DNA from 4 places in the Streptomyces sp. ICC4 genome. Region 2 is predicted to be linked to each of the others. Evidence: riboswitches for the same ligand, from Rfam matches in the RefSeq annotation. Region 2 holds a riboswitch; each other region holds the start of a gene.
The links. A riboswitch is a leader RNA that binds a small molecule or an ion and turns the genes downstream of it on or off. The one in region 2 is predicted to bind cobalamin.

Region 1 (7,361 bases), 200 kb from region 2:
TTCGCCCCCGAGTTCAGGGCGTTGACCGCCATCCGGCGCTCCGGCGGGCCGGTGATCTCGACCCGCCGGTCGGCCAGTCCCGGTGCGGGCGGGGCCACCCGCCAGTCGGGGTCGGCGCGGACGGCGGCGGTGGTGCGGGGGAAGTCCAGGGGCGATCCGGAGACCAGGTGGGCGGAGCGGCGGCGGCGCTCCTTGAGGATCTCCCGGCGGCGGTCCGCGAAGGCGGCGTCGAGCCGTCCGATGAACTCCAGGGCCTCGGGGCTCAGGATCTCCTCGTGGCGCTCACCCGGCGCGCCGAGGACCTTGACGCTGCTGGTCAGTGGCTTGAGTGACATGCGGTTCTGCTCCTCGGCGGGGGCGTCGGGCGTGGGGCGTCGGGCGTGGGGCGGTCGGCGCACGGGGCCGGCAGGGGCCCGGGGCACCGTCGGACGGCGGGCGCGCGGCGCCGGTTCGGACCGGTGCCGGGTTCGGACCGGCGCCGGGCCCGAACGGGCCTAGTGGAACTGCTCTTCCTCGGTGGAGCCGGAGAGCGCGGTGGTGGAGGAGGCCGGGTTGACGGCGGTGGAGACCAGGTCGAAGTAGCCGGTACCGACCTCGCGCTGGTGCCTGACCGCGGTGAACCCCTGGGCCTGGGCGGCGAATTCGCGCTCCTGAAGGTCCACGTACGCGGTCATGCCGTGCTCGGCGTAGCCTCGGGCGAGGTCGAACATGCCGTGGTTGAGGGAGTGGAAGCCGGCCAGCGTGATGAACTGGAAGCGGTAGCCCATGGCCCCCAGCTCGCGCTGGAACTTGGCGATCTGGTCGTCGTCCAGGGCCGCCTTCCAGTTGAAGGAGGGCGAGCAGTTGTAGGCGAGCATCTGGTCGGGGTACCGCGCGTGGATCGCCTCGGCGAACTCGCGGGCCTGTGCCAGGTCCGGGGTTCCGGTCTCCACCCAGATCAGGTCGGCGTACGGGGCGTAGGCGAGCCCGCGGGCGATCACCGGGGCCATCCCCGGCTCCACCCGGTAGAAGCCCTCGGCCGTGCGCTCCCCCGTGGTGAACCGTGCGTCGCGCTCGTCGACATCGCTGGTGAGCAGGTTCGCCGCGAGGGCGTCCGTGCGGGCGATGATCAAGGTGGGGACATCGGCGATGTCGGCGGCCAGCCGGGCCGCGTTGAGCGTGCGGACGTGCTGGGCCGTCGGGACGAGGACCTTGCCGCCGAGGTGGCCGCACTTCTTCTCGGAGGCGAGCTGGTCCTCGTAGTGGATGCCGGCCGCGCCCGCCGCGATCATGGCCTTGGTCAGCTCGAAGGCGTTCAGCGGCCCACCGAAGCCGGCCTCGGCGTCGGCGACGATGGGCGCCAGCCAGTCCGTGCGGTCGTGGCCGCCCTCGGCGGTGGCGATCTGGTCGGCGCGCAGCAGCGCGTTGTTGATCCGACGGACCACCTGGGGAACCGAGTTGACCGGGTAGAGGCTCTGGTCCGGGTAGGTGTGCCCGGCCTGGTTCGCGTCGGCCGCGACCTGCCAGCCCGAGAGGTAGATCGCCTGGAGGCCGGCCCGCACCTGCTGGACCGCCTGGCCGCCGGTCAGCGCGCCCAGCGCGTGGATGTAGTCCTGCTCGTGCAGCTGCCGCCACAGCCGCTCGGCGCCGCGCCGGGCCAGGGTGTGCTCCTCGCGGACGCTGCCCGAGAGCCGGACCACGTCCTCGGCCGAGTGGGTGCGCTCGATGCCCGCCCAGCGCGGGTCGTCCGCCCAGCGCTGTTCGAGCTGCTTGGCCGCCGCCGTGTTCGCCTCTGCCATGACCGTCACCGTTTCCGTCGTCGCTTGTCTTGCCAATGCCGTCGCCGATGCCCCGACAGGCATCCACGCATTGGCACTCTGTGCCTGGATAAGAGGGTGCGGCCACCGGACCCGCCCATGGGCCGGAGCTGAGCAATGCTGCCGATCTACCGGGAGCGGGCTGACCGGATCACCGCAATCAGGGCATGAATCGGTGGTCCGGAGTCCGTTCCGGCCACCGGTTCCGGCTGGCCGCAGAACAGACTCTGGCATTGGCACTGGGTGCCAACAAGCGGGTACGTCTGCCAAGATGTGCGAATCTTCGAGGCTGAAATTGCCAAGTTTGCGAAGGCTCGTGGCACGTGCGGTCCTCGTATGCTGACCGGGCCCGTCCGACGGTGGAGGAGTCCGGTGAGCAAGACGTACGCGGGGGTGCGGCTGCGGCGGCTGCGCGAGGAGCGGCGGATGACGCAGGCCGACCTGGCCAGGGTGCTGGGCATCTCGCCCAGCTATCTGAACCAGATGGAACACGACTCCCGGCCGCTGACCGTCCCGGTGCTGCTGCGGCTCACCGAGGCCTTCGGGGTCGATCCGGGCTTCTTCTCGGAGCGCGACACCAGCCGCATGGTCGCGGACCTGCGCGAGGCCCTGGCGACCGAGGTCGCCGAGGCCCGCGTCTCCGCCTCCGACCTGGCCGAACTGGCCACCCGGATGCCGGCGGTCGCCGCGGTCCTGCTGGACCTGGGCCGGCGCGGCCAGCTCCTGTCGGAGCGGCTCGCCGACGCGGCCGAAGGCCGGGGCGGCCCGGCGCAGGCCCCGCGTTCACCCCACGAGGAGATCCGCGAGTTCTTCTACCGCCGGCAGAACTACCTCCACGACACCGATCTCGCGGCCGAGGAGCTGGCCCGCGAGATCGGCATCCGCCCCGGGGACGTCATCCGCGCCCTGACCCGCCGCCTCGCGGACCGGCACGGGGTCAGGACCGCCGCGGACTGCGACCGGCTGCACCACTACGACGCCGGCTCCCGCGTCCTGCACCTGTCGAACCGGCTCCGCCCCGGGCAGCAGGCCTTCCGCATGGCCACCCAGCTCGCCCTCCTGGAGTACGGGGACGAGCTGGACCGGCTGGCCGCGGAGGACTTCCCGGCCGGGTCCGAGGCGCACCCCCTGGCCCGGATCGGCATCGCCAACTACTTCGCGGCCGCGCTGGTCCTGCCGTACCGCGCCTTCCACACGGCCGCCGAGGAGTTCCGCTACGACATCGAGCGGCTGACCGACCACTTCGGCCTCGGGTACGAGACGGTCTGCCACCGGCTCAGCACCCTGCAACGCCCCAGGTTGCGCGGGGTTCCGTTCTCCTTCGTCCGTGTGGACCGGGCCGGGAACATGTCCAAGCGGCAGTCCGCCACCGGATTCCACTTCTCCCGCGCGGGCGGCACCTGCCCGCTGTGGAACGTGTACGAGTCCTTCGCCGCTCCCGGCCGCATCCACGTCCAGGTCGCCGCCATGCCCGACGGTCAGCGCCACCTGTGGACCGCCCGCGCCGTCACCCGGCACCGGGGCGGCTGGGGCGAGCCGGGCAAGACCTTCGCCATCGGCCTCGGCTGCGAGATCCGGCACGCCTCCCGGCTCGTGTACGCGGACGGGCTCGATCTGGACAACACGGCGGCCGCCACCCCGATCGGCATGGGGTGCCGGCTCTGCGAACGCCTGGACTGCCCGCAGCGCGCGGTGCCGCCGCTGGGCCGACCCCTGGCCATCGACGAGAACAGCAGCACCTTCGTCCCGTATCCCGTCGCGGAGCGGTGAGCGCTGACCGGGGCGCGGCAGGGGGTCTGGATTTACTAGGACGTCCAACTACATGTTCGTGGGCAAAGGTCCGCGGTACAGGGAAGCCGGTGTGAATCCGGCACGGTCCCGCCACTGTGACCGGGGAGTGTGCTGCCATCCACACGCCGCTGACGAGGTCTGCCGGGAAGGCGGGCGGCACGCGGGGATCCGGGAGTCGGGATACCGGCCGCGGAACGTTCCGTGTTGTCCACGAGGATGGAGCAGACACGCACGGCACCGGTTTGTACCCACGACCCTGGTGATCCGGCGGAGCGCGCGCACCACCTGTCCGCGCGCTCGTAGTTCTCACGATCCCTCCCAGCGGCACACCCGACCGGGTCCGTCCGTCCGTACCCCTGCGCGTCGGCCGCTCCGACGATCCGGAGGCCGACTTCGGGCCGCTGGTCAGCCGTGACGCGCTCGACCGGGGGGAGCGCTACGTCGGCATCGGAGCCACCGAGGGCGCCGAACTCGTCGTCGACGGACGGGGGTTCACCCTGCCCGGGCGTTCGCGGACAAGCGCCCGCCGCACTTCACCCACGGCTGAGCGCCGGTGCCGGGTGCGGCCCCGTCCGCGGGGCCGCACCCGGCCGCGGATCAGGCGCCCCAGCGCAGGGCGATGGTGTCGCCCACGTTGATGACCTTCTCGCGCAGCGCGCCGGCGGAGGCGGAGCCGTCGACGCTGACCTTCCAGGTGTTCGCGCCGTTGTTGGCCTTGCCGTTGACGTGGGTGATCGTCCCGGTGCCCGAGGACGGGGTCACGCTCGTGACGCAGCCGGACGGGGTGGCGGCGCCGGTCGCGGCGGCGAGGACGTCGCCGAGGGTGGTGGTCGCGGCGGTCGGGGTGAAGGCGACCGAGCAGACCTTGAGGCCGCCCGCGCCGTCGTCGACGGTCAGCGCCAGCTTGGTGGCCGTGCCGGCGGTGAAGGCGGACTGCGCGACCCACTGCGGGGCGCCGGGGGTGACCGGGACGGGCGGGGCCGCCGTGAAGCCGCCGCCGGCCACGGCGCGCAGGGCGTCGATGGAGGCGTAGGCCGACGGGACGGCGTCCGAGGGCTTGTACTTGAAGCCGCCGGCCGGGTTGTACTGGTTGGCGATCAGGAAGTCGATCGGGGTCTTGCCGCTGCCGGTGAGGAAGTCACCGGTCTGCGGGTTGAATCCGCAGGCGTTCAGGCCGGCGACGCCCCAGCCGTTCGAGCTGGTGTTGACCCCGTAGAGGGAGTTGAAGGCGCCCGTGCCCGAGACGAGCGTGCCCTTGAGGAAGTTCTTCGCCTGGACGACGTCCGCGTCGGTGTTGGGGACCCCGGAGACGCAGAGGGCGGCCATGGCCGCGCCCGTCATGTCGACGTCGCTCGCGGAGTTGAGGACCGTCGGGTTGCCCTCCGCCTTCTGGAAGGTCCAGCCGCCGTCCACGTGCTGGTTGGCGCGGATGCGGGTGACCATCGAGTCGGTCAGCGCCTGCGGGATGCGCTGCGCGCCGCCCTGGGTCTTGGCCCCGCGCAGCGAAAGGGCCGCGAAGACGGTGCCGTTGAAGTTTCCCGACGGGCCGAAGTAGCCCGCCTCGGCCGTCTGCCAGTAGGAGTAGACGTTCGCCACGAGGTTGCGCGAGGCCGAGACGCGGGCCGGGTCGATGCCCGCGGCGTACGCGTTCAGGGTGCCGCGCTCGTAGTCGGTGACCACCGGGGAGGCCTGCGGCCAGCCCGCCGTGGAGAGGAGGTTGCGGTAGACCGTGCGGGCGTTCTTCGTGGTGTCGCCGCCGGGGTAGACGTCGACGACGGCGGTGCCGGAGGCGGCGAGGGCGCTGAACGCCCACTCGTTGGACAGGCCGGAGCCGGCGTACGAACCATCGGCCGCCTGAAGCGACTTGAGGTGGGCGACACCGTTCGTCTTGGACGTGGCCAGCTGCGCCGGCGACGAGGTCGCGGAGGCGGGCAGCACCGTGAGGGCGAAGGCGCCGAGTGTGGCGGGCACCGCGAGCGCGAGGCGGCGGGAGGTGCGGGGACGGGACATGGCCTGCTCCTGGAATCGGCGGACGCCGGCTCCTCCCGCGCAGGCCGCACGTGACCACCGCAGGGCACGGCGGGGCACGGCAAGGGCCCGGTCGGAGAGCCGCCGTCCGGAACGCGTGGTACGGCTTCCTGTAGTGCATCGCCGTTTGGGCATTCGGGCTCGGAGACGGCCCCCGCCGTCCCACACCGCTGCGCGTCAGCTCCGGCATCTCACCGGATTCCCCCATGTGGCAGCCCTGGACGCTACCCGAGTGATCAAGGGACCGCCAGCCGCCGGGAACCGGGGCGCGCGGCGGGCGTCCGGGACGGGCCGGCTGAGGTTCGTGCCACCTTGACGCGTCGGCGAGATCCGTGTTGCACTCCGGCTGATAACTGCTCAGCACCAGGGGAAGCCGGTCGAATTCCGGCGCTGACCCGCAACCGTAGGCCCGGGCTCGTTCCGGGTGAGCCGGAATGCCTGGAGCCGGGCCACAGTACGAAGAGCGCCGTCGCGGATTGCGGTGTGGTCGTCGCAGCCTCCCCACGGCGCAGGAAGCCGTGCGGGGGCAGTTCGCCACGCACGCAGCCGCCCGGCAGAGACGAGGGCCGCGGTGGGGACCGAACAGCAGGCGAAACGGCAGTCGGGGACGAGGCGGCGGTTCCTCTCCCTCGTGACCGCGTCCCTCCTGACGCTCGGTGCGGGAGTGGCCTTCCTCACGGTTCCGTCCTCCGCGAACGCCGATCCGATCGAGCAGTGCACGGCCACCACGGGCGCCATCGTGGCGGTGGACTTCGGCCCTTTCGGCGGCAAGGTCGAGCGCGGCTGTGACACCACCCCGACCACCGGGTTCGAGCTGCTGCGCACCGGCCGCTTCACGACCGAGGGCACCGTCCACGACGGCGACGGGTTCATCTGCCGGATAGGCAACGCCTCCTTCAACTCCGGTACGCAGTACCCCACTCCGGACAAGGAGGAGTGCGTCCTCACGCCGCAGGCCACCGCCTACTGGTCGTACTGGATCGCCTCCCCGGGGCAGAAGAACTGGACCTACAGCTCGCTCGGCGCCATGTCGCGCACCCCGAAGGCCGGCGACGTGGACGCCTGGGTCTTCGGCGGCACCGACACCGGCGGCACCCAGGGCAAGCCCTCCTTCTCCCCCGACGACGTCCGGGCCGCCGGCGGCCCGGACGTCGTCGGGGGAGAAGGAGGGCGGCGTGCCCGCGCGCGGGAGGCAGGACCGCGGTGACGCCGGGCAGGGCGGCGATGAGGGCCGTGCGGCGGAAGATCATCATGCCATGTGACATTACACAGAAGGGGTGTTGGCAGGGCAGGCGATTTCGGGGCAAGCGCGGGACACGACCGGCCAACGCCGGCCGCCGGGCCGCGTCCGGCTCCCCGGTTCCCCGACGGCCCGGGCGGGGGAGAGGGTGTGGGGTAAGACGTCGCCGCTACCGGGGAGCGCTGACCGCCGGGTCTACGGGGCGGGCTTGTCAGGCGGTGGCACCAGCGCGGGCAGGAGCGTGGCGATGACCGTCTCCATGTACGCCTCCGGCAGGGGGCGGGTGCGCAGGAGCCAGGTGTGGTAGATCGGCCCGTAGAGGAGTTCGACCGCCATTTCGAGGTCGAGGTCGGCGCGGATCTGCCCGGAGTCGCGGGCTTTGGCGAGGCGGGCGACACACGCGTCGATGGAGACCCGCAGGATGCGGGTGACCCCCTCCGCCGCGTCCTCATCGGATTGTGCGGCGCCGATCAGCCCGCGCCAGATCGTGCCGAACGCCGTATTGA
Region 2 (7,361 bases):
GGCCGGCCTCGGCTTCGACCGTGAGGTGGTCGCCGCCGAGGGGCGCGCTCATGGCGCCGACCAGCATGACCCCGGCTTCGGCTCCCTCGCCCCGGGTGCGGCGCAGGGCGAGCGGGCCCTCACCGGCCAGCAGCGGCAGGGCGGTGGAGCCGCGCCCGTCGGCCACGGCACGGATCCGGGCGGTGGCGCGCAGGCCGGTCGGGCTCGCCCGGTGCGCCTGGCCCGGCTGGCCCGCCTGGTGCGCCGGGCCGGGCGCCGGTGCCCGGGGCGGGGCTTCGGCGGGGGCCGCGCCGGCCCCCGTACGGCTCATGCGCCGGTCCAGGCGGCGATCCGCTCGCGCACCCACGCCGCCACCGGGGCCACGCCGTCCCCGCCGCGCAGGGACTGGAAGGTGACGGGCAGTTCGCCGCGCTGCTCGGCCGCGTCGCGGGCCATCCGGTCGAGGTCGGAGCCGACGTGGGGGGCGAGGTCGGTCTTGTTGACGACGAGGAGGTCGGCGGTGGTGACGCCGGGGCCGCCCTTGCGGGGGATGTCGTCGCCGCCGGCCACGTCGATGACGAAGATCTGCGCGTCAACGAGGCCCCGGGAGAAGGTGGCGGTGAGGTTGTCGCCGCCGGACTCCACGAGGATCAGGTCGAGCGGGCCGCTCTCCCGGAAGGCCTCTTCCAGCTCCTCCACGGCCTCGAGGTTGGCGGAGATGTCGTCGCGGATCGCGGTGTGCGGGCAGGCTCCGGTCTCGACGGCGCTGATCCGCTCGGGCGGCAGGACCGCCTCGCGGAGCAGGAACTCCGCGTCCTCGCGGGTGTAGATGTCGTTGGTGACCACGGCCATGGACAGCTCGGCGCGCAGGGCCCGGCACAGGGCGGCGACGGTGGCGGTCTTGCCGGAGCCGACGGGGCCGCCGAGGCCGATGCGCAGGGCGCGGCGGGTGCCGTCCGGCCGCGTGGGCTCGGCGCTGTGGGTGTGGCGGTGCGGGAAGGTCCCCTCCTGTCTCTTATTCCCCCCCGACCCCGCCGCCCATCCACTCCCGCTATCTGTGCTCGGGGTTCGGGAAGTCGAAGCGGCAGCCCGCGTCCCACAGGGAGCGCTGGTTGCCGTGCGCCGGCATCCCGCCGGACCGCTTGAGCAGGGCCGCCAGGTGCATCAGGTTCCAGCTCATGAAGGCGGTGTTGCGGTTGGTGAAGTCGTTCTCGGGGCCGCCGGAACCGGGGTCCAGGTACGAGGGCCCGGGCCCGGCCTCGCCGATCCAGCCGGCGTCGGCCTGCGGCGGGATCGCGTAGCCCAGGTGCTGGAGGCTGTACAGGATGTTCATGGCGCAGTGTTTGACGCCGTCCTCGTTGCCGGTGATCAGTGCTCCGCCGACGCGCCCGTAGTAGGCGTACTGGCCCTGCTCGTTGAGGATCGAGGAGCAGGCGTAGAGCCGCTCGATGACCTGCTTCATCACCGAGCTGTTGTCCCCGAGCCAGATCGGGCCGCACAGCACGAGGATGTCGGCGTCCATGATCTGGCTGTAGAGGACCGGCCACTGGTCGCCCTCCCAGCCGTGGTCGGTCATGTCGGGCCAGACGCCGGTGGCGATGTCGTGGTCGACCGCCCGGATGAGCGAGGTCCGGACGCCCGCCGCGTGCATCACTGCGCGGCTCTTGTCGATCAGGCCCTCGGTGTTGCTGGGCTCGGGCGAGCGTTTGAGCGTGCAGTTGACGTAGACGGCGCTCAGGCCGGAGTAGTCGGGGACGTTCGCGGTATCGGTGTCGTCGGCCACCCGCCCAGCCTTGCCGCGGCCGGCCGCGGCCGCCACCGGACCGCACCCGTCCGGTGCCCGTCCGGTGCCCGCCCGCGCGGACCGCCGCGCAGCGCGGGGCCGGCCGGCCCGAGGTGCCCGTCGCCGTCGAGGCCGTACGGGCGGAACGGCGCGCGACACGGGGCAGCCGGTCTCCGGCGGCCGCGGACCGGCGGAACTCCCTTTTCGCGCGAGGCCATTGAGGCAGTCGGCAGCCGCACGGACACGGGGAGTGACAGCCAACCGGAATCCGGCCGCCCGTGGGTGTGATCGGGGCGGGTTGGTACCGGTCCGCGCGTCCGACTAGGGTCAGCGGGCCTTGGTGTTCGGGAAACCGGTGTGAAACCGGTGCGGCCCTCGCCACTGTGATCGGGAAGTCCGGCTCCACTCCTGCGGGAAAGCCACTGGGCTGCGCGGGAGGTTCCGTGCTGCCCGGGAAGGCGGAGCCAGGACGGCAACCCGTGAGCCAGGAGACCGGCCGGGGCGCGTTGTCCATCCACGAGGTGCTGGAGAGGTCTCCCCACTCATGCATATAGCCGAGGGGTTCCTACCCCCGTTGCACGCGGTCGCCTGGGGCGCCGCGTCCGCTCCCTTCGTCGTCCACGGCGTCCGCTCGCTCACCCGCGAGGTGAAGGCGAACCCGGAGAGCACGCTGCTGCTCGGCGCGTCCGGAGCATTCACTTTCGTCCTGTCCGCCCTGAAGATCCCCTCGGTGACGGGCAGTTGCTCGCACCCCACCGGCACGGGGCTCGGGGCGATCCTGTTCCGGCCGCCGATCATGGCGGTGCTCGGCACGATCACCCTGCTCTTCCAGGCCCTGCTGCTGGCCCACGGCGGGCTCACCACCCTCGGCGCCAACGTCTTCTCGATGGCCGTCGCGGGCCCCTGGGCGGGCTACGCCGTCTACCGGCTGCTGCGGAAGTTCGGCCTCCCGCTGATGGTGACCGTCTTCTTCGGAGCCTTCTTCGCGGACCTGGTCACCTACTGCGTCACCAGCGTGCAGCTCGCGCTGGCCTTCCCGGACCCGGCCACCGGACTCCTCGGGGCGCTCGCGAAGTTCGGCGGGATCTTCGCGGTCACGCAGATTCCGCTGGCCGTGAGCGAGGGCCTGCTGACCGTCCTGGTGATGCGGCTGCTGATGCAGGCGAGCAAGTCGGACCTGGTCCGGCTGGGTGTCGCGAAGCTGACGTCCGCCCGCAGCGAAGAGAAGGCGGCGGTCTGATGAGCGGCATGTCCAAGAACGCGAAGATCAACGCCCTGCTGCTGCTCCTGGTGGCGGCGCTGGCCGTCCTCCCGGTCGCGCTGGGGATGGGCGACCACAAGGAGGAGCCCTTCACCGGCGCCGACGCGCAGGCCGAGACGGCGATCACCGAGCTGAAGCCGGACTACGAGCCCTGGTTCACCCCGCTCTACGAGCCCCCCTCGGGCGAGATCGAGTCCGCGCTGTTCGCCCTGCAGGCGGCGCTGGGCGCGGGCGTGCTCGCGTACTACTTCGGTGTCCGCAAGGGCCGCCGCCAGGGCGCGGCCGCCGCCCCCGCTGCCGCCGCTGCCGCCGCCGCTCCGGCCACCGCCCCGGAGGCGTAGGCGGGTGCTGCCGATCGACGTGGCCGCGCACAGCAGCCGCTGGCGCGGCCGGCACCCGCTGGAGAAGGCCCTGCTCGGGATCGGGCTGACGGTCACCGCCGTGTGCCTGCCGCCCTGGCCGGGCGGGCCGCTGGTGGCCGTCGCCACCCTCGCCGTACTGCTCGGCCCGGCGGGGGTGGCCGGGCGGCAGCTGTGGCGGGCCTTCCGCATCCCCCTCGGTTTCTGCTTCACCGGGGCGCTGCCGCTGCTCTTCGCGGTCGGCGGCCCGACGGGGCCGCTCTCGCTGGCGCCCGACGGCCCCCGGCACGCCGCCGAACTGCTCCTGCGGACCTCGGCGGCCTCGCTCGGGCTGCTGCTGTTCGCCTTCACCACGCCGGTCTCCGACGTGCTCCCCCGGCTGGTCCGGGCCGGGGTGCCGGCCCCCGTGGTGGACGTGGCCCTGGTCATGTACCGGATCGGCTTCCTGCTCCTCGACTCCATGGCCCAGGTCCGCCGGGCCCAGGCCGCCCGCCTCGGGCACACCGGCCGGGCGGCGGTGTGGCGCTCCCTGGCCGGGCTCGCCGCGACCTCCTTCGTACGGGCCTTCGACCGCGCGGCCAGGCTCCAGGCGGGGCTGGCCGGGCGCGGCTACGACGGCGCGCTGCGGGTCCTCGTACCGGAGGCGGCCCTGTCGTGGCGCTTCCTCGCGGCCTCGGGCGCCCTGCTGGCGGGCCTGACCACCCTGACCCTCACCCTGAAGGGGCTCTACCTGTGAACCCGTCGCTGAACCCGGTGGTGGAACTGACCGGCGCGGGCTACGCCTACGAGGACGGTCCGGCGGTCCTGACCAGCGTGGACTTCGCCATCGCGCCGGGCCGGGCGCTGGTCCTGCTGGGCCGCAACGGCAGCGGCAAGACCACGCTGATGCGCCTGCTGAGCGGGGGCCTGCGGCCCGGCACGGGCGCGCTGCGGCTCGACGGCGCGGACGTCTCGTACGGCCGCGCCGGCCTGACCCGGCTGCGCACGTCCGTCCAGCTGGTGGTGCAGGACCCGGACGACCAGCTCTTCGCGGCCTCGGTCGAACAGGACGTGTCCTTCGGCCCGATGAACCTGGGGCTGCCCGCGCCGGAGGTCCGCGCCCGGGTGGACGCGGCGCTGGCCGCCCTGGACATCACCGCGCTCCGGGACCGCCCCACCCACCTGCTGTCCTACGGCCAGCGCAAGCGCGCGGCGATCGCGGGGGCGGTGGCGATGGCGCCGCGCGTGCTGATCCTGGACGAGCCGACGGCCGGCCTCGACCCGGACGGCCAGGAGCGGCTGCTGGCCGTCCTCGCGGGGCTCCAGGCCTCCGGCACGACGGTGGTCATGGCCACCCACGATGTGGACCTGGCGGTCCGCTGGGCCGACGACGCGGCGGTCCTGACCCCGTCGGGCATCCGCTTCGGCCCGGCCGGGACCCTCCTGTCGGACCCCTCGCTGCTCGCCTCGGCGGGCCTGCGCCCGGCCTGGTCCCCGGCGGTGACGGCCGTCCTGCGCGCGCACGGCCTGCTTGCCGCGGATGCTCCCGGGCCCCGCGATCCGCAGGCGCTGGCCGCCTGGCGGTAGACAGGTTCGCCGCCAGGGGCGCCGGGTGCACCGGAGCGGCAGCGGCGGCGACCCGGGATCGCGGTCCTGGAGCTCCCGCAAACCTAGGATGGCCGCATGTCGCTGCCGCACGCCATCCTCACCGCCCTGCTCGAGAAGCCCTCGTCGGGGCTGGAGCTGACCCGGCGGTTCGACAAGTCGATCGGGTACTTCTGGTCCGCGACGCACCAGCAGATCTACCGGGAGCTCGGCCGGCTGGAGGACGCCGGGCTGATCCGGGCGCTGCCCAGCGAGGTGCCCGTGCGGGGGCAGAAGAAGCAGTACGAGGTGCTGCCCGCCGGGAGCGGGGAGCTGGCCCGGTGGGTCGCGCAGAGCCAGGACCCGAAGCCGGTGCGCGATCCCCTGCTGCTGCGGATCCGGGCGGCCGCGGTGGTCGGGCCGCAGGGCCTGGCCGCGGAGCTGCGGCGCCATCTGGAGCTGCACCGGGCCCAGTTGGCCGTGTACGAGTCCATCGAGGAGAAGGACTTCCCGGCCGGCCGGGACGCCGAGGAGGACCGGTTGCGGCGGGTCGTGCTCCACGCGGGAACCGGTCTGGAGACCTTCTGGCTGCGCTGGCTGGAGGAGGCCCTCGCCGAGGTGGAGGGCACGGCCGGGCCGCAGGCCTGACGTGCTCCCCCGGCCCGGCGCGCCGACCCGGGGGCTGTGCGGGGCTTACTTGTTCAGCGAGGCCCAGAACTCGTCGAAGCTCAGCAGGCCGTCGGAGTTCGCGTCCTTGGAGGCGATCACGGCCTCCGCGACCGGTCCGGTGACGAACGGGTCGCCCATCGCCGCCATCGCCGAACGGAACTCGTCGGCCGTCACGAAGCCGTCACCGTTCACGTCGAACTTGCCGAACGTCGTCCGTGCGCTCTCGATGTCCGCCACTGGGTCCACCCCTTCTTGGTGCTTGTTGACCGGCTCAGGGTAGCGGCATGCCGACGCCCCCCACGCCCCGGGTCCCGTTCGAGCGGCAGATAGAAATTCAATTACCCTTCCGTAGCGCGGAAGCGATAATTCCAGCCACCAATTCAGGCCTCCACTTGTCACGCTTCGGGACCACGGCATAACGTAGCGACATTGCCGCCACACCGGGAGCGCAGGGCCCCCAGGGACAAGCGGCAACAAGGGCGATCACACAGGTGACGATCACAGCTGACGCATCATTCGAAGTTCTGCCCTTCACTCGTACCTGCCGCCATATCTGGGAAGACGGCGACCATGTGCTCATCGGAGTGAGCCCCGGGAACAGCTACTTCAGCTCCGAGCGCATCACGAGCCTCGCCCGATGGGCGACGACCCGCTTCGCGCAGGTCGACTTCGTCTACGCGGACCTCCACGTCGACCGGATGTTCGCCGCGTTCGGCTACACGCGGGAACACGCGGAGAAGCGTGCGACGAAGGAAATAAAGGCCGTCCGGCGACGGATCCTCAAGGGCGTGGAGGAATCAGGCCGTCCCCATGCCGAGATCCGTGTGAGGGCACTTTCCGAGTTCCAGTCGAACCCCGTCTACCAACTTCTGCACAGGCGCGTGCTCCATTTCCTGGCGACCGACGACGAATTCCGCAAGGGCTGCGAGGAAATGGCCCTGCATTTTGTCGGCTCCAAGTTGCCGGAAGGTGAATCCATCACCGACGCGCAGTTGCAGGCATGTTTCGATTACATCGCGGCCGAGCTGCCGTTCTTCGTGGACACCCCGAGCATTCTCGACGTGCCGTCCTCGGTGGCGGCCTACCACGTCAAGATGCCGATGACCGATGTCCTCTTCGCGCGCGGTGGGGGACTGCGCGCGACCAGGAACCAGGCGTATGCCGTCGTAAGGCCCGAGTCGGCCGACCTCGCGCGGAGCGACCCGAACCACACCGAAGGGACCGTCGATGGGCGTCGAGCAGCTTGAGGGCACCGGGCGGACCGGTGGCGCCCTCCTCGACTTCCCGCTCTCGCGGCGCGGTGACGTGCTCCCCGAGGAGTGCACCTGGCTGCGCGAGAAGGCGCCGGTCGCCCGGGTCCGGACCCTCACCGGGGACCCGGCCTGGCTGGTGAGCAGTTACGCGCTGGCCACGCAGGTGCTGGAGGACGAGCGCTTCAGCCTCAAGGACACGGCGAACGCCGGCGTCCCCCGCCAGTACGCCCTGACGATCCCGCCCGAGGTCGTCAACAACATGGGCAACATCAACAGCGCCGGACTGCGCGACGCGGTCATGAAGGCGCTCAACCCGCGCCAGAAGGGCCTGCGGGACCGGCTGCGCGCGATGGCCGGCGAGCTCGTCGACGGGCTCGTGGCCGAGGGCGGGCCGGCGGACCTGCGGGCGGGGTTCTCCGACCCCTTCTCGGCGGCCGTGCACTGCCAGGTGCTGGGGGTGCCGTTCGAGGACCGGCGGCGGCTGATGTCGGGGC
Region 3 (7,361 bases), 350 kb from region 2:
CACCGGGCCGAAGGCCGCGCGGTAGCACTGGTGGGTGAAGTCGCCCGGGACCCAGGTTCCGCCGGACATCCCGTCCTCCATGTCCGTGGCGTGGACGAAGAGGATGCCGGTCCGCCTCTGGATGCGGGACATGACGGTGAACTGGGCGATCAGCGCGTGCGACATGACGTCGACCGGGACCGGCAGCGCAAGTTCGGCGGCCTTCTCGTCGAGGCCGGTGAGCTCGTACATCGCGGACTTCAGCGCCATGGCGCGCATCGTCTCAACGAACAGTGCCGGGGCGTCCGCGAAGGCGTCGTAGCGGTCGATGACGGTGTACCCGAAGCAGTCGGTCCAGTCGCTGTTGTACTTCGCGCAGCTCTCCCACAGGCGGCCGAATTCGGGGTCGGCCTCCCAGACGGCGAGGATCTCCCGGGCTCGTTGGGCGACGGTCTCGGGCTGGATGACGGTGGTCATGGAGGTGCCCTCTCTGCGGTCGGATGTGGTGCCCGTACGCCCGTGGTCGGGCTGGTACGGCGGTGCTGGGCTCCACACCCGGGGTCGGTCGTCCGCCCGGGTGCGGAGCGGTCAGGGGGCCCCGTGGGGTTCGATGTTGCCCACGGCGGTCGGCAGCTCGCGGCCGCCGGTCTCGGGGAGGATGTAGGCGCGGCGGGTCCAGTGCGGGCCGGTGTGGGTGTCGACTTCCTCGAGGACGACGGCCATCAGTTCGCCCTCGGTGCCGGAGGCGATGTCGCGGACCCGGTGGCCCAGCAGCGGGTGTTCCTCGCGGCCCAGGGCGAGCTCGGCCTTCTCCTTCACGCTTCGCCCCCGTCGGTGGCGCTCTCCTGCTCCTCGTCCTGGTCGCCGAGGAAGCGGGCAAGGCCACGGTCCGCGCGGGCCAGCAGCTCGGGGGAGGGGGTGCCGTAGGCGGGCTGTGCCAGGGTCCACTGGGTGGGCTCCGGGCTGTTGGTGGGTGCGCTCATCAGGGGGCCTCCGTGCTGCCGGTGGAATCCCAACACCCTTGAAGCTAGGGATCCGGACAGAGGCCGCTCAACGTTCTTGCGGAAAATTGCGGACCTTCACCCGTGCGCTGCGGCGGCCCGCTGGATCAGGGCGATGGCGCCGGCCCCGTAGACGGCGGTTGCGGCGAGGTCGGCGAAGGCCTGCTCGTAGGTGGCGACCTCGCCGGGCGCGGTGATGGTGACCCGTGCGGACAGCAGCTCGATGCCGACCTGGACGTCGTCGTAGATGGTGAAGGACTCCATCGACCACAGCGGCCGCGGGGCGCGGGTGGCGACCACGCCGAGGGAGATCTGCGGCAGCCTGGCGAGCTCGGCCAAGTGCTCCAGCTGGGCGGCAATGGTCTCCGGGGCGGCGATGCGGGAGTGCAGAACGGATTCCTCGATGAGGAAGGCGAACTGGCGGCCGCGCTTGTGCAGGACCCTGGACCGCTTCACCCGGGCCGCCGCTGCGGCCTCGACGTCGTCGGCAGCACCGTGGAACGTGCCGTACGCGGTGATGACGGCGGCCGCGTACTCGGGTGTCTGCAGCAGGCCGGGGACGACGTGGGAGCAGTACACGCGGAAGGCGCGGGTGCGCTCGACCAGGGGGACGATCTCCTTCTGCAGGCTGGCCAGCCCGGCCCGGTTCAGGCGCTTCCACTCCACGTACATGGAGGTGGCGCTGCGGGCGGCGGCGATCAGGTCCTCGGCCTGGCCGTCGGCGCCGCAGGCCGTACACCAGGCGCGGATGTCGGCGTCGGAGGGCAGGGCCCTGGTGTTCTCGATCCGGGAGGTCTTCGCCGGGTGCCAGCCGCACGCGACCGAGAGCTGGTGGCCGGCCAGACCCGCGTCCAGGCGAAGGTGCCGCAGGCGCGTGGCGAGCGCGGTGCGGGCGGCCTGGGCACTGGACAGGGGCGAGGTCATCAGCGTGTTGCTCCGGCTAGGGCTTGTAGTCCTCGTAGGGGACGGCGCGTTCCCACACGGCCGTGAACGCGGCCGCGCACAGTGCGGCGACGGTGGGGTCGTCGGACATTTCTCCTCCGGCGGGGGTGCCGTTGCCGGTGAAGTGGTTCCAGCGGATGAGGCGGCCGTCGATCAGCCAGAAGTCGTTGCCGGGGAGCGCGATGTCGGAGGCGTGGCGGCGGGGCAGGTAGCGGATCTCCTCGCCGGCCGCGATGTTCACCACCGCCCCGGCGTGGCTGTACTCCGAGTAGTCCGACAGCGGCTCGGAGACGATCCGGGCCCGCCGCACGGTCACCCCGCGGGCGACGGTGCGGCGGACCAGGCCGGTCCAGAACGCCCAGTAGTCCGAGTCGGGGTCGGTGTTGCGGGTACCGGTGGTCAGCCAGTCGGCGAAGCCGGCGGACTCCGCCGCGACTCCGTACCCGTCGCGCATCTCCAGGTGGAGGGCAGAGTGCTGGGCGCCGTCCAGCAGGACGTCAAAGCCCGGCACGACGTCGTTCTGCTTCATCGCACGCCTCCCTCAACAGCGCCGCCATCCGCGCGGGGATCCGTACGACGCCCTCGGTAGGCGGGATCGATCCCGTCTTCAGGCACTGGGCGAGCAGCGCCTCATCCGCATTCCAGCCCTGGATGACCACGTCAGCCGTGTCCTCGTCGACCCACACCGTCGGGCACTGCCCGGTGTCGGAGTCCGGGTCGATACCGATGAACCGTAGTGCCATGACAGCCTCCTGCATCGCTCTGCTTGCGGGAAATTGCGCTCATCCCAGTGGAGCAGGAAGCCGGGCTCGCCGACCAGAGAACGACCCGAACGCGTGCCTGGAGCCCTTCCTGGACAACCGGATCGGGTCCACCGACGCGCGTCGGCCGGGCATCCATGAACGGATCGGTTGATGGACGGCACGGCCTGTAGAATCAGGCTGTTGGACGACGCAGGGAAATCCGGTGCGAATCCGGAACTGTCCCGCAACGGTATCCGCCCCAACTGGGTGGGGAGTCCGAGGACCTGCCGACCAAGAGTGCCGTGCGACGTGCCCGGCTCTTCTCGGCTGGGCTTCGGGACGCACCTCAAGAACCATGATCCGTGATGGATCGGACGGCTTTGCTGTCCAACCCCGAGTCTCTCCACAGAAGAGCTGAGGTCTGCGTACGCAGACGAGTCGCCGCCGTTCGACGGCGGTCACAGCTTGGAGGAACTTCGTGACCATTCAGATCGCCCCGCTGGCGGCCCTGCTCATCGTGGTGGCCTTCGCCATCGGCATCGTGGTCTTCAAGTACACGGCGAAAAGCCAAGGGGCCGACGGCCGTGGCGACCTGGTGGCGTCGATCGCCTCCGGGGCGGCCGTGGCCACCCTCCTTGGGCTTCTGCTGACCCCTGGGTTCGGACAGGAGGCCCCGGCGCGCTCCGAAGTGCCCGAGGCAAACCCGGGTTCAGCCAAGCCCATCCGGTAGCGCTCGCGGGGGTGGCTGGTCTCAGGCGATGTCTTCGCAGTCGGAGAGGATCTCCTGGTTGCTGCGGACCTTGAGCCAGATCTCGGCGGTGGCGGGCACCACGGTGTCGCCGGACGTGGCGACCACCGAGGCGACGTCCCGTACGGCCTCGGGGCTCAGCCTCCAGTCCCGGGTGACGTGGCTCTCGGGGCAGGTGATCCAGGCGTCGGCCCCGCGCGCGGTGAACGTCAGACCTGTGCGGGCGTCGCACTCGCGGCAGAGCGCCGGCATCCGAGACCAGTGCCCCGATGAGGAGTCGGTGAAGACCGCTGTCCCGGCGGTACGCACCTCGTACTGCTCCGTGTCCATGCGCGCCTCCCGTTGCTGGTCTTCGTGTCCGCGTACATCATCCTCGTCGTGGCCCGAGTTGGTGCACCCCTCGGTCAGACGGCCCGTCACCCCTGCTGCGAGACTGCGGCGGTGAGCACCACGCAACGCCGCCCTCTCGGGCACGGTCCGGTTCCACTCGACGACGACCAGGCGCTCCGCGCTGTCCGTGGCCGGACCGCTGCGGAGAGGGCCGCCGAGGAGACTCCCCAGCAGCCCGCCCCGCAGACCGAGACCACGGCCGCGACCGTGCGGCGCAGCCTCGGGGCCGGCCCCCGGGCCTGAGGTCACAGACTCATGCTCGGCCCTGACTGCGTCTGCGTCGGCGCGCTGTAGGACGGCGGGTCGTACTGCGCGGCCTCCCGCTGCTGCCTGCGCTGCTCGGCGGCTGCGGCGGCCTGTCGCTGCTGCTCGACCAGGCGGGCGCTGGTCTCCTGCTCGTGCAGCTGGGGGAACTTCCCGGCGATCTGCTGGCGCCGGGCCTGTTCGGTCTGCGCGAGCTGGGCGTGGCCGCTCCAGTAGACGGCCTGCTCCCCGGACTTCACGGCGTCCCCGTGGAGGCCAGCAGCCTTCCGCTCGTTGATGGCGTCGATGTCCTGGGCGCGCTGGGGCAGGGCGGCCCGCATCTGGGCCAGCTTCTCGCCGAGCTCGTGGGCCTCCCGGGGCGGGTAGCTGGTCGCCCCGAGCAGCTGGGCGTACTTGCTGCTGCGGACGGTCTCCCACGCCGCGTCCTTCGCGTCACGGCTCGCTTGCCGGGCCCGCTGGACCTCCGCGTCGCCTTCCAGGGCCTGCCCGAGGTGGTGCCCGCTCAGCTCCTGGACCTCCTTGCGGCTGGTGCCGGCCAGGCGCAGGGCGAGCCAGCGGGCGTTGCGGTACTTGTCGACCTCCCGGAGGATCTCCCGGGCCTCCTTGGCCTTGTCGGCTGCCCGCTCGGCGTTCTCGGCCTCCCTGAGGTGGGTGCCCAGCAGTTCCACGGCGGTGTGCAGTACGGCGTCGGCGTCCTTAGCCCACTGCTGTCCGGAGGTGGTGCCGGTGGCTGCCTCCCGGTCGAGGCGGGCCCGGAACGCCTCGTGTGCCTCGCGGGCTTTGGTCGCCTTCTCCCTGTAGTCCTCGGCCCGGGTGCCGAAGTAGGTGATGTTCTGCGCGAGCTCCTGGTCGGTCCGCAGCCCGTAGGGCCGTGAGGTCGCGGCGGGAACCTCCCGCATCTCGCGGTCCAGCTGCAGCTGGGCGAGCTGGGCCGTCTGCTCGGGGCTGAGCGCGGCCGGACTCTCCTGGGCAGCAACCTCGACGTCCGCCTGCGGTGGCGCGGCCTCCTGCTGGGCCTGAGCGACCTGGGCGGCGAGCTTGTCCGCGAGGGCGGCCTGGCGGTCGGCGTCGCGCCGGCTCTTCGCCTCCGCCATCCTCTGCACGGACGCCGACTTGGACCGCGCGGCGCGAGCGGAGACCACACGCCGGGCGTTGGCATCCGCTTCTTCCCGGGCCTGCGCGACGGTGCGTTCGGCGGCCTTGTCCTGGCGTTCGGCTGGCTCCGGTTCGGCTTGGCGCAGGGAGGCCGCGGCGCCGTCGCGGGCGGCCACGTGCTCGACCTGCTGGGGCAGGCGCACCGGCTCCGGCGCGGCCCGCAGCTCGTCCGAGATCATCCCGTCCGGGCTCGACTGGCCCAGGTACTTCGCGAAGGACTGGATGGCGCGCTCAAGGAGCTCGGTCTCGGAGCGCGCGGCGCCGAGGCGGGCCTGGGTGGCCCGGTCCTCGATGGCCTGCAAGGGGAGCCAGATGTGGTTGGCCTGCCGGGCGCGGGTGATGCCCGGGTACGTCGCGAACGCGTTCGCGCCGAGCCCGTACATCAGTGAGGTGTCGCACGTGAGCCCCTGAGAGGCCGCGACGGTCATCGCGTACCCGAGGGAGAGCGAGCCGGACGCGATGTCCTCGGGCTTCATCCACGCCGACTCGTTCCTCCAGCCGGACTCCGCCGTGCGGTCCTTGGCCCTCCACGTGATCTGTACGCGGTGGTCGTCGGTGACCTCTGTGATGACGGCCCGGTACCCGTTCAGCACGTCGGGGCCCTCGCCGCGGCGGGAGCGGTAGTCGTTGACGCGGACGCGGACGACGTCGCCCTCGGCGAGGGTGAGGTGGGCGCCGCCGGGCAGGGCGTAGGTGTGCTCGTCGCCGAGTTCGCCCGCGGCCCGCCGGATCTGCTGGGCGCCCGCGTTCAACGCGTCCACGTCCGTGTTGCGGGGGGCCAGGACGACGAGCTTGGACAGCAGGTCCTGCTCGTCGGGCCACTGCCGGCGCAGCTCGTCCCACGCGGTGAGCATCTCGGAACGGGCCTCGTCCGCGGTCTCCACCGCGTGCACGCGTCCGCCGGCGGCGAGCATCTCCAGCGCCTGCTGGTGGTCGCCGGTCCGCCAGACCTCCAGCGCGTGCCGTTCGGCCTCGACCTCCTGGCGGCGGTTCTCGGTGAGGACCTCGCCGTCGACCAGGCGGTGGACCTCGCGGAACCACCCGCCGATCCCGATCGCCTGGAGCTGCTGCGGGTCGCCGACGGCGATGATCTGCGTGCCGGTCCGCGCGGCCTCCGTGAGGAGCTTGGCAGCGGACCGGTCGTCCGTCATCACCGCCTCGTCGAGGACCAGGACGTCGATCCCGGTCAGGCCGGTGCCGCTCTCGATCTGCTGGAGCCAGGCCGCGACCGTGCGCGAGGGGATCGCGGAGGCGTCCTGCAGACCCTGCGCGCCGACTGCCGACAGGCAGGCGCCGGCGTACGTGGTGCCGGTGGCATCCCATGCGATCCGGCAGGCGTCCATCAGCGTGGACTTGCCCGCGCCCGCGACGCCGATGACGGCCTCGATGCCGTTCCCGGCGGTCAGCAGACGCGTCACCGCCTGGCGCTGCTGCGCGGACAGCGCGAAGCCCGAGGCGACCTCGAACACGGAGAGCGCGGCTGCGGCCTGGTCTGCCGTCAGGACGACGCTGCGGTCGCCGAAGCGGGCCACGGCCTGGGTGACGGCGACGTGCTCGGCGTCCAGGACGTCCTGGGTCGTGAACCGGTCGGTGGAGGACATGACGGTGGAGCCGATGTGCGGCAGGCCGACCGCGTACCCCTCGACCCCCAGCACATCGTCGACGAGGCGCTCCAGCGCGGCCGGCTCCGCCCCGATCCCGTACGGGAGGGCGTTGGCGACGGCGGCCAGGAGCTCCGCCCGGCTGAAGGCCTTGTTGCTCGCGGTGAGTCCGGTCTCTGGGTCGAAGACCACCGCGGCGATCACGTCCGGCGGCGGGATCCGCGGACCCCCGCCGGGCCCCGCGAGTGCAACGCCGCCGTCGGGGCCCGGACCGCCGGGCGCGGCGGCCGCGACCATCTCGTCCACGTCGACGCCGGCGGCCTCGGCGCGCTGGCGCCACGAGGCCCGCATCCCGTCCGTTCCGGCGTTGTGTTTGGCCCGTCGGGTCTGCGCGCCCAGGCGCTGCTGCTCCTCCCGGGTGGCATCCTCGCCGAGCTCCTCGGTGACCATCGCCGAGCGACGGCTGAACGCGTCACGCAGCTGCTCGGGCACCCCGTCGATCTCCCACGCCCGGGTGACCTCCGACTGGGTACGCTCG
Region 4 (7,361 bases), 3.7 Mb from region 2:
GGCCCCGGGGATCCCGGCACGCTCGTGAGCGCCGCCAAGTCGCTGGTCGGCGGCGTCCAGGCGCTCGGCGCGGACGGGCCCGGGCCGCGCGTCGTCACCGTCGGCGGCGCGGGCTCCCTGCGCACCCCCGGCGGACCGCTGGTCTGGGACCAGGCCGGGATCCCGGAGCCGGTCCTCGCCGTGATGCACGCCCACGGGGACGCCCTCGACTTCCTGCTGACCGTGCCGGCGGACGAGGTGCGCTGGACCTGCCTGAGCCCGGCCGCCCGGATCGAGCCGGGCGAGCGGACGGGAACGTACCGGCTGGGGAGCGACGACCTCGTCGTGGACGACGACGGCCACAGCCTGATCTCCACGGAGGACTACGCCGTCGCCCTCGTCGACGAGATCGAGCGCGACGCGCACCCGGGCAAGCGGTTCACGATCGGCTACTGAGCCGGGCCCGCGCCGACGCGCAGTGCGCCGGCGCGCGGGTGCGTCGGCACACTGCCGCCGGGTACGGAAGAGAGGTGCCGGACGGGCGGGGGGGGCTCCCGATATTCGCTGGTCCGGCCGCTTTCGGCCTCCGTACAGTGACGGAACCCACCGTCGTCGAGCAGGAGCGGACCATGCGCACGCACTACCCCCGGACCCCGCATCTGCCGTGGTCCCCGGGCGCGAGCTCCGACGACGTGCGGACCACCCGGCTCGACTCCCTGGCCGGCCGGGAGGTCGTGGTCACGGAGAAGCTCGACGGGGAGAACACCACCCTGTACTCCAACGGCCTGCACGCGCGCTCGCTCGACTCGGGCCACCATCCCTCGCGAGCCTGGGTGAAGGGCCTGCAGAGCCGGATCGGGGCGCGGATACCGGCCGGCCGGCGGGTCTGCGGGGAGAACGTGTACGCCCGCCATTCGCTCGCGTACGAGCAACTCGACTCGTGGTTCTACGGGTTCTCCGTGTGGGACGGCGACCACTGCCTGGACTGGGACCGGACGGCGGGCTTCCTGCGCGAACTCGGCGTGCCGGGGCCCCGCGTGCTCTGGCGGGGCGTCTTCGACGAGCGCGCGCTGCGCAGACTGCGGATCGACACGGCACGCCAGGAGGGCTACGTCGTGCGCACCGCGGCGGGCTTCGACCGCTCCGACTTCGGGCGCTGCGTGGCCAAGTGGGTGCGGGGTGGTCACGTGGCCACGGACACGCACTGGATGTACGCGGCGGTGGTGCCGAACGGACTCGGTCCGCAGGCCGCGCTGTGGGACGTCCGGTCGGGCGCGGAGCCCGACGGTGCGGGGCTGCTCGGCGCCCTGGGCTTCGACGCGGCCGCGCACGCGCCCGCGCTCGCGCTCGCGCCCGCTCCGGATGCGGATGCGGATGCGGATGCGGATGCGGATGCGGTCGGGGGCATCGTCGCCGAAGTCGCCGACCGGATCGACGGGTTGGCGGAGCGCAGGTCCGGGGAGGCGCGGCTGGCGGGGGTGCTCGCGGGCGCACTGCACGGCGTACCTCGGGCCCGGCTCGGCGCGCGGCTCGCGGAGGGACCGCTCGGGATGGCGACGGCGCGGCGGGTCGCGGACCTGGTCGGGCTGTATCCGGCCCTGCGCAGGCCCTTCCCCCACCCGGACGCGGAACGGCGGGCCGGACTGGCCAGGATGGCGCAGGCGGCCGATCTGGGGGTGCTGCACGCGGTCGGGCCCGGTTACTTCTCGGTCACGCCTGCCGAGTCGAAGGTCGCCACCTCGTGCATCGCGCGGGCCGCGCTCTGGACCAGCGGGAGGGCCAGCAGGCCGCCCGTGCCCTCGCCGAGGCGGAGGTCCAGGTCGACCAGGGGGCGCAGGCCGAGCTTGTTCAGGGCCGCGACGTGGCCCGGCTCGGCGCTGCGGTGGCCCGCGATGCAGGCGGAGAGGGACTCCGGGGCGATGGCGCGGGCCACCAGGGCGGCCGCGCCGGCGCTCACGCCGTCCAGGATGACCGGCGTGCGCAGGGAGGCGCCGCCGAGCAGGAGGCCGACGATCGCCGCGTGCTCCAGGCCGCCGATGGCCGCCAGCACGCCGATCGGGTCCGCCGGGTCCGGCTGGTGGAGCTCGAGGGCGCGGCGGACCACCTCGACCTTGCGGGCGTGCGTCTCGTCGTTGATGCCGGTGCCGCGGCCGGTCACCTCCGCCGGGTCCACACCGGTGAAGACCGAGATCAGGGCCGCGGACACCGTGGTGTTCGCGATGCCCATCTCGCCCGTCAGCAGCGCCTTGTTGCCCGCGGCGACGAGGTCGCGGGCCGTCTCGATGCCGACCTCGATGGCGGCGACCGCTTCCTCGCGGGTCATCGCCGGGCCGACGGAGAGGTCGGCCGTGCCCGGGCGGACCTTGCGCGGGAGCAGCCCCGGCGTGGCCGGGAGGTCCCCGGCGACGCCGACGTCGATCACGCAGACCTCGGCGCCCACCTGGTTGGCGAACGCGTTGCAGACCGCGCCGCCGCCGAGGAAGTTGGCGACCATCTGCATGGTGACCTCCTGGGGCCACGGGGTGACGCCCTGGGCGTGCACGCCGTGGTCGCCCGCGAAGATCGCGACGGCGGCCGGCTCCGGGATCGGCGGCGGGCAGACCCGGGACAGGCCGGCCAGCTGCGCCGAGATGATCTCGAGCATGCCGAGCGCGCCCGCCGGCTTCGTCATGCGCTTCTGCCGCTCCCAGGCCTCGCCGAGGGCCTTCGCGTCGAGCGGGCGGATGCCGGCGACGGTCTCCGAGAGCAGGTCGTGCGGCTCCTCGCCGGGCAGCGCGCGGCGCCCGTACGTCTCCTCGTGCACGACCCAGGACAGGGGGCGGCGCTGGGACCAGCCGGCCTGGGCGAGCTCGGGCTCGTCGGGGAACTCGTCCACGTACCCGACGCACAGGTACGCCACGACCTCCAGGTGCTCCGGCAGGCCGAGCGCGCGGACCATCTCGCGCTCGTCGAAGAAGCTGACCCAGCCGACGCCCAGGCCCTCGGCGCGCGCGGCGAGCCAAAGGTTCTCGACGGCGAGGGCCGAGGAGTACGGGGCCATCTGCGGCTGGGTGTGGCGGCCGAGGGTGTGGCGGCCGCCCCGGGTGGGGTCGGCGGTGACGACGATGTTCACCGGGGTGTCGAGGATGGCCTCGATCTTGAGTTCCTTGAACTGCTTGGCCCGGCCCTTGGGCAGCGACTTCGCGTAGGCCTCGCGCTGGAGCTCGGCGAGCTCGTGCATCGTGCGGCGGGTCTCGGCCGACTTGATGACGACGAAGTCCCACGGCTGGGAGTGGCCGACGCTGGGCGCGGTGTGGGCCGCCTCCAGCACGCGGAGCAGCACCTCGTGCGGGATCGGGTCGCTGCGGAAGCCCTTGCGGATGTCACGGCGTTCGCGCATGACGCGCAGCACGGCCTCGCGTTCGGCGTCGGCGTACGCGGGCGCGGGCTCGGTGGCCCCGGCCTCCGGGGCGGTCTCCGGCTCCGGCTCCGGCGCCGGTTCGCCTTCGGGCTCGGATGCGGGGCCGGTGCCGGCTTCCGCCTCGGCGGTGGGCTCGGCAGCGGGCTCGGCAGCGGGCTCGAAGGCGGTCTCGGGCTCCAGCGGTACCTCGGCCGGCGCGGCCGCGACGGCCTCGGGCTCCGGCGTCGGCTCGGCGGCCTGAACCACCGTTTCTGCGGGCTGCGGCTCGGGCTCCGCGGCCTGCTCCACGACCGGCTCGGGCTCCGGAGCGGGCTCGGGGGCCGGTACGACGACGGCCTCGGGGACCGCGGCGACGGGCTCGGCCTCGGCCTCGGGCTCCGCGGCGGCCTCGGCTTCGGCTTCGACCGGCCCGGAGCCCGTGAAGGCGACGGCGGCGGGGGCCGGCTCGGGCGCGGGCTCGGCCACGGGCTCGGGGGCCGCGAAGACCACGACGGGCTGGGGCTCGGACGGGGACTCGGGCTGCGGCTCGGGCTGGGCCTCCGCGGCGACGACGGCCGCCACGGGCTCAGGCACGGGCGCCGGCTCGGGGGCCGCCGCGGCCTGCGGAGCCTGCTCCACCGTCCACGGGGCCCCGGTCTGCACCGGGATCTCGGCCTGCGGCAGGTCCAGGTACTCGGGTCCCGCGGTCGGCGGACCGGCCTGGAGCACCGGGCCGGGCGTCACGGGGGTGCTCAGCAGGGAGACGAGCGGCTCCACGGCGGGCACGGCGGGCGCGACGGGGGAAATCGCCCGGCTGCCGGCGTCCGGCGTACCGGCGACGTCCCCGCACGCGGCGAGGGTGATCAGGAGCGGGACGGGTACGAGTGCGCGCAGCAGGGCGCGGGGGTACGACGGCACGGCGAGGCCTCTCCGGGGGATCCGCGTCCCCTGGTCGAACGGTCGAATCGAAGAGGCGGTGCGTCAGTGTCTGACTCCCGGCGCCCGCGGGGCTCCGGTCACAGTGGCGGGACCGCACCGGATTCGCACCGGTTTCCTGTCCTGCACCGCCTGGATAACTCGGACGATTCTGCCAGACGGGTGACCCCGGCCGACGCCCGCACCCGAATCGGCCCTACGGCGCGGGCCGTCGCGAGCCGTCGGGGTTGTGCGGTGTCGTCGGATCGTCCGGGGGCCTGGGCAGGAAGGCGAGGGCGCCCATGCCCTCCGTGCGGGACCAGGTCCGGTACTCCGCCGCGGTCTCGACTCCGTGAACGAACCGCTCCGGTTCGGCGGGGTCGAAGTCCTGGTGGACCACTCCGGCCACCTCCAGGATGTCCAGCAGCATCCGGGCCGTCAGCGGGGCGTTGAGCTGCTCGGCGACGCCCTCGGCCCCCCACCGGATGATGGTCTCCGCGGCCCGGGCGACGCCCTCCGCCGTGGCCGTGGGAAGGGCCAGCGCGAGCGAGGCCCGCACGATCTCGACCGCGTCCTCGGAGCGCACGGATCACCGCCTCCTTTCGCACACGATGCAGAGGCCCGCGCGAGCGGTGAAGCCCAGGGCCAGTTTGCCCGTGTTCTGCGCCTGCCGCAGGCACTCGTGCCGGTCGAGATGAGCGTACTGCTGGGTCGACATCGTGTCCCTGACGAAGACCTCCCAGTGGTCCTGGGCCTTCACCCAGTCGTTGCGGTGCGCCACCCGGACCCAGGTGTCGACGAAGTCCTGCCGTGCGTGGGTTCCGTGGAAGTACGGCCCCAGATCGTCTATGAGGCCGGGGAGGCGGACCCGCTGACGCAGCGTTCGCCGCTGGAAGAGGGTGTTGGTGGAGATCGACTTCACGCGGCTTATGCGTTCGGCGATGACATGGCCGGCGAACCCACCGATGATGGCCGGGACCAGGAGCCAGCCGACCAGCGAGGCCAGCCACAGGAGCACGTGCTTCGGGGCGTCGATCAGGGTGAACACCCGGTACACGCTGCTGGGGCTGCCCGCCCGCGCCGCGAAGACGTACAGGAGCACCAGGCACACGGCCATGGGCAGTCCCCAGTCCACTATCCACTGGGTGACCCCCTTCAGGGCCTTCCGCGAGCGCCACAGGCGCAGCCAGCGCCGCAGGAGGCGCCGGCGATCGGGCGGCAGATCGAGATGGCCTGGCACAGGGATGGGTCCGCCGAGCAACTGTTCCCCCCGGATCTCCGTCACGCCTGAGCGCGATCAACTCCCGTCATATACCGGGAATCCCCGCCGCGTACAAGACCGCACACCGAGCCCCGGAAACGCCTGTGGCCCGGGCTCGACGACTTGGTCGTCGAGCCCGGGCCACAGGACTTCTCGCGTTGCAGGGGTGGCAGGAGTCGAACCTGCGACATCTGGTTTTGGAGACCAGCGCTCTGACCAGCTGAGCTACACCCCTTCGGTGGGTCCAACCATGCCATGGCGTCCGCCTGAGATCCAATCAATTCGGTGGTCGACGGCCGAGAATTTCGTCGCGGGATCGGGCGCCGCAGGAGCGGAGCCAGTCGATGAGCGCGATGTCCTCGCCGGTCAGGGCAGCGTCGAGGGGGGTAAGGGAGCCGTGGCCGATCCAGTTGATGTCCGCTCCTCGAGACAGCAGGTATCGGGCCGTGGACAGTCGGCCCCCGTGGCACGCGCCCCAGAGGGCTTCGGTGACCTCCTCGGGATCCGCCCCCGCGGCGACGAACTCCCTTACAGGGCCGAGCAGTCCGAGGGCGGCCGCGTCCCACAGGGTGGGGCGGGCCCCAAGGTCCAGGAGGCGGCGCGCCGCGCGCCACTGGCCGAAGCCGGTCGCGTCGGCCAGCGGAGTGCCGCCGCCGAGCACCGCGCCCGGGGCTTCGATGTCGGCGCCCGCCTCGACGAGGGCGTCGAGCGCGGGGACGTCGTCGTTGCTCGCGGCCCAGTGCAGCGGGGTCTCCTCGTGCGAGCCGCCGAACCGGGCCCCCGGGTCGGCGCCGGCCGCGACGAGGGTACGGATCACCTCCGCGGTCCGGGGGCGGTGCCCGGGCCAGTCCACGGCGATGTGCAGCAGGCTGCGCTCGCCCGCCGCCTCGCCGTGCCGCACGATCCGGGCCCCGGCGAGCCCGGGGTGCGCGGCCAGCAGCCGCCCGAGTCCGTCGAGGTCGCCGGCCCGGATCGCCGACGTGACGGCGACGGCGAGCGGGTCCTGTGCCGGGAGGGAGAGCATGCGGCCAGCCTACGAGGCGACGAGCGGCGGGCGGGGGACGAGGGGCGAGGGACGAGGGGCTGGGCCGTGCGACGAGCAGGCAGTACCGGGCAGGCCCGGGCGGCCCCCAACCCAACGGCCCCGCGTCACAGTTCGATTCGGCGTTTCCACCAGGGGAGGTCGGGGGGAGCGAAGGGGTTGTGGGCCGTGCGTCGGAGGATCTGGGCGTCCACGGGAGCGAGGAGCGCGTGCAGTTCGCGTCGCGCTCTTTTGGGGAGGGCGTGGAGCACTATCTCCAGCAGCGTGCGGACGTTGTAGTAGCCGCACTCGAGGTTTCCCTGGTCGTATCCGTAGAACGGGGCGAGATCCCGCCTCGGCCTACGGGCAAGGGAACTCCATCGGTGGAACGCGTGCGCGACCTCGCCGACCGGGAGACCTCGACTGCGCTCGAAGTGTGCAAGCTGCCCGTTCGTCGACGCAGAGATCCCTCGGATCACGGCTGTCCGTCGGTGCGGAGCCTGGTCGGCCCGGCGTGAAAGCCGGAGCCTGATCTCGCCCGGCGATCGGCGAGGCATGGGCACTTCTTCGGGTGGAAGGTGGGAAGTCCCGCGACGTTAGAACATTTGACGTTCGGAATCAAGATCCAGACGATCGAAGGGTTCCGCCTGCTCAGGTCGTCTGACGTCCGGCGACTCGGCCGGTTATTGCCCGCTGGCCGCGGGCCATTGCCCTCAGGATCCTGGCGCCGCTGGACCACGCCTGGAGGGAGTCGGCCCGGCGGCGGCCGACCACGGTGAGGGCGAGGGCGGCGAGGCCCACCGGCA

Region 1: it holds a riboswitch for cobalamin, as region 2 does, so the genes downstream of both, DRB89_RS24810 (aldehyde dehydrogenase family protein) here and DRB89_RS23830 (energy-coupling factor ABC transporter permease) in region 2, are expected to answer to the same signal.
Region 3: it holds a riboswitch for cobalamin, as region 2 does, so the genes downstream of both, DRB89_RS22085 (hypothetical protein) here and DRB89_RS23830 (energy-coupling factor ABC transporter permease) in region 2, are expected to answer to the same signal.
Region 4: it holds a riboswitch for cobalamin, as region 2 does, so the genes downstream of both, cobT (nicotinate-nucleotide--dimethylbenzimidazole phosphoribosyltransferase) here and DRB89_RS23830 (energy-coupling factor ABC transporter permease) in region 2, are expected to answer to the same signal.

What each region holds. Positions count from the first base shown of each region.
Region 1 is NZ_CP030286.1:5,314,722-5,322,082, reverse strand. Features, by position in the region: gene aceB (malate synthase A) at 1-335, opposite strand, end outside; gene aceA (isocitrate lyase) at 495-1,778, opposite strand; gene DRB89_RS24815 (short-chain fatty acyl-CoA regulator family protein) at 2,169-3,566, shown strand; cobalamin riboswitch at 3,616-3,794, shown strand; partial or broken gene DRB89_RS24810 (aldehyde dehydrogenase family protein) at 3,923-4,093, shown strand; gene DRB89_RS24805 (hypothetical protein) at 4,185-5,597, opposite strand; cobalamin riboswitch at 5,745-5,820, opposite strand; cobalamin riboswitch at 5,983-6,054, shown strand; partial or broken gene DRB89_RS24800 (peptidase) at 6,187-6,759, shown strand; gene DRB89_RS24795 (TetR/AcrR family transcriptional regulator) at 7,051-7,361, opposite strand, start outside.
Region 2 is NZ_CP030286.1:5,109,908-5,117,268, reverse strand. Features, by position in the region: gene DRB89_RS23845 (urease accessory protein UreD) at 1-310, opposite strand, end outside; partial or broken gene ureG (urease accessory protein UreG) at 307-978, opposite strand; gene DRB89_RS23835 (flavodoxin family protein) at 1,031-1,762, opposite strand; cobalamin riboswitch at 2,084-2,278, shown strand; gene DRB89_RS23830 (energy-coupling factor ABC transporter permease) at 2,307-3,002, shown strand; gene DRB89_RS23825 (energy-coupling factor ABC transporter substrate-binding protein) at 3,011-3,364, shown strand; gene cbiQ (cobalt ECF transporter T component CbiQ) at 3,369-4,118, shown strand; gene DRB89_RS23815 (ATP-binding cassette domain-containing protein) at 4,115-4,948, shown strand; gene DRB89_RS23810 (PadR family transcriptional regulator) at 5,045-5,593, shown strand; gene DRB89_RS23805 (EF-hand domain-containing protein) at 5,639-5,851, opposite strand; gene DRB89_RS23800 (tRNA-dependent cyclodipeptide synthase) at 6,106-6,861, shown strand; gene DRB89_RS23795 (cytochrome P450) at 6,842-7,361, shown strand, end outside.
Region 3 is NZ_CP030286.1:4,761,215-4,768,575, forward strand. Features, by position in the region: gene DRB89_RS22060 (hypothetical protein) at 1-456, opposite strand, end outside; gene DRB89_RS22065 (hypothetical protein) at 568-798, opposite strand; gene DRB89_RS43775 (hypothetical protein) at 795-962, opposite strand; gene DRB89_RS22070 (helix-turn-helix transcriptional regulator) at 1,059-1,904, opposite strand; gene DRB89_RS22075 (DUF6879 family protein) at 1,921-2,451, opposite strand; gene DRB89_RS22080 (hypothetical protein) at 2,420-2,665, opposite strand; cobalamin riboswitch at 2,825-2,972, shown strand; gene DRB89_RS22085 (hypothetical protein) at 3,144-3,395, shown strand; gene DRB89_RS22090 (hypothetical protein) at 3,417-3,743, opposite strand; gene DRB89_RS22095 (hypothetical protein) at 3,855-4,046, shown strand; gene mobF (MobF family relaxase) at 4,049-7,361, opposite strand, start outside.
Region 4 is NZ_CP030286.1:8,798,091-8,805,451, forward strand. Features, by position in the region: gene DRB89_RS41435 (NAD(P)H-binding protein) at 1-435, shown strand, start outside; partial or broken gene DRB89_RS41440 (RNA ligase family protein) at 609-1,670, shown strand; gene cobT (nicotinate-nucleotide--dimethylbenzimidazole phosphoribosyltransferase) at 1,679-4,276, opposite strand; cobalamin riboswitch at 4,321-4,453, opposite strand; gene DRB89_RS41450 (hypothetical protein) at 4,491-4,859, opposite strand; gene DRB89_RS41455 (DUF6313 family protein) at 4,863-5,513, opposite strand; tRNA gene DRB89_RS41460 (tRNA-Trp) at 5,696-5,769, opposite strand; gene DRB89_RS41465 (ankyrin repeat domain-containing protein) at 5,812-6,558, opposite strand; gene DRB89_RS41470 (hypothetical protein) at 7,207-7,361, opposite strand, start outside.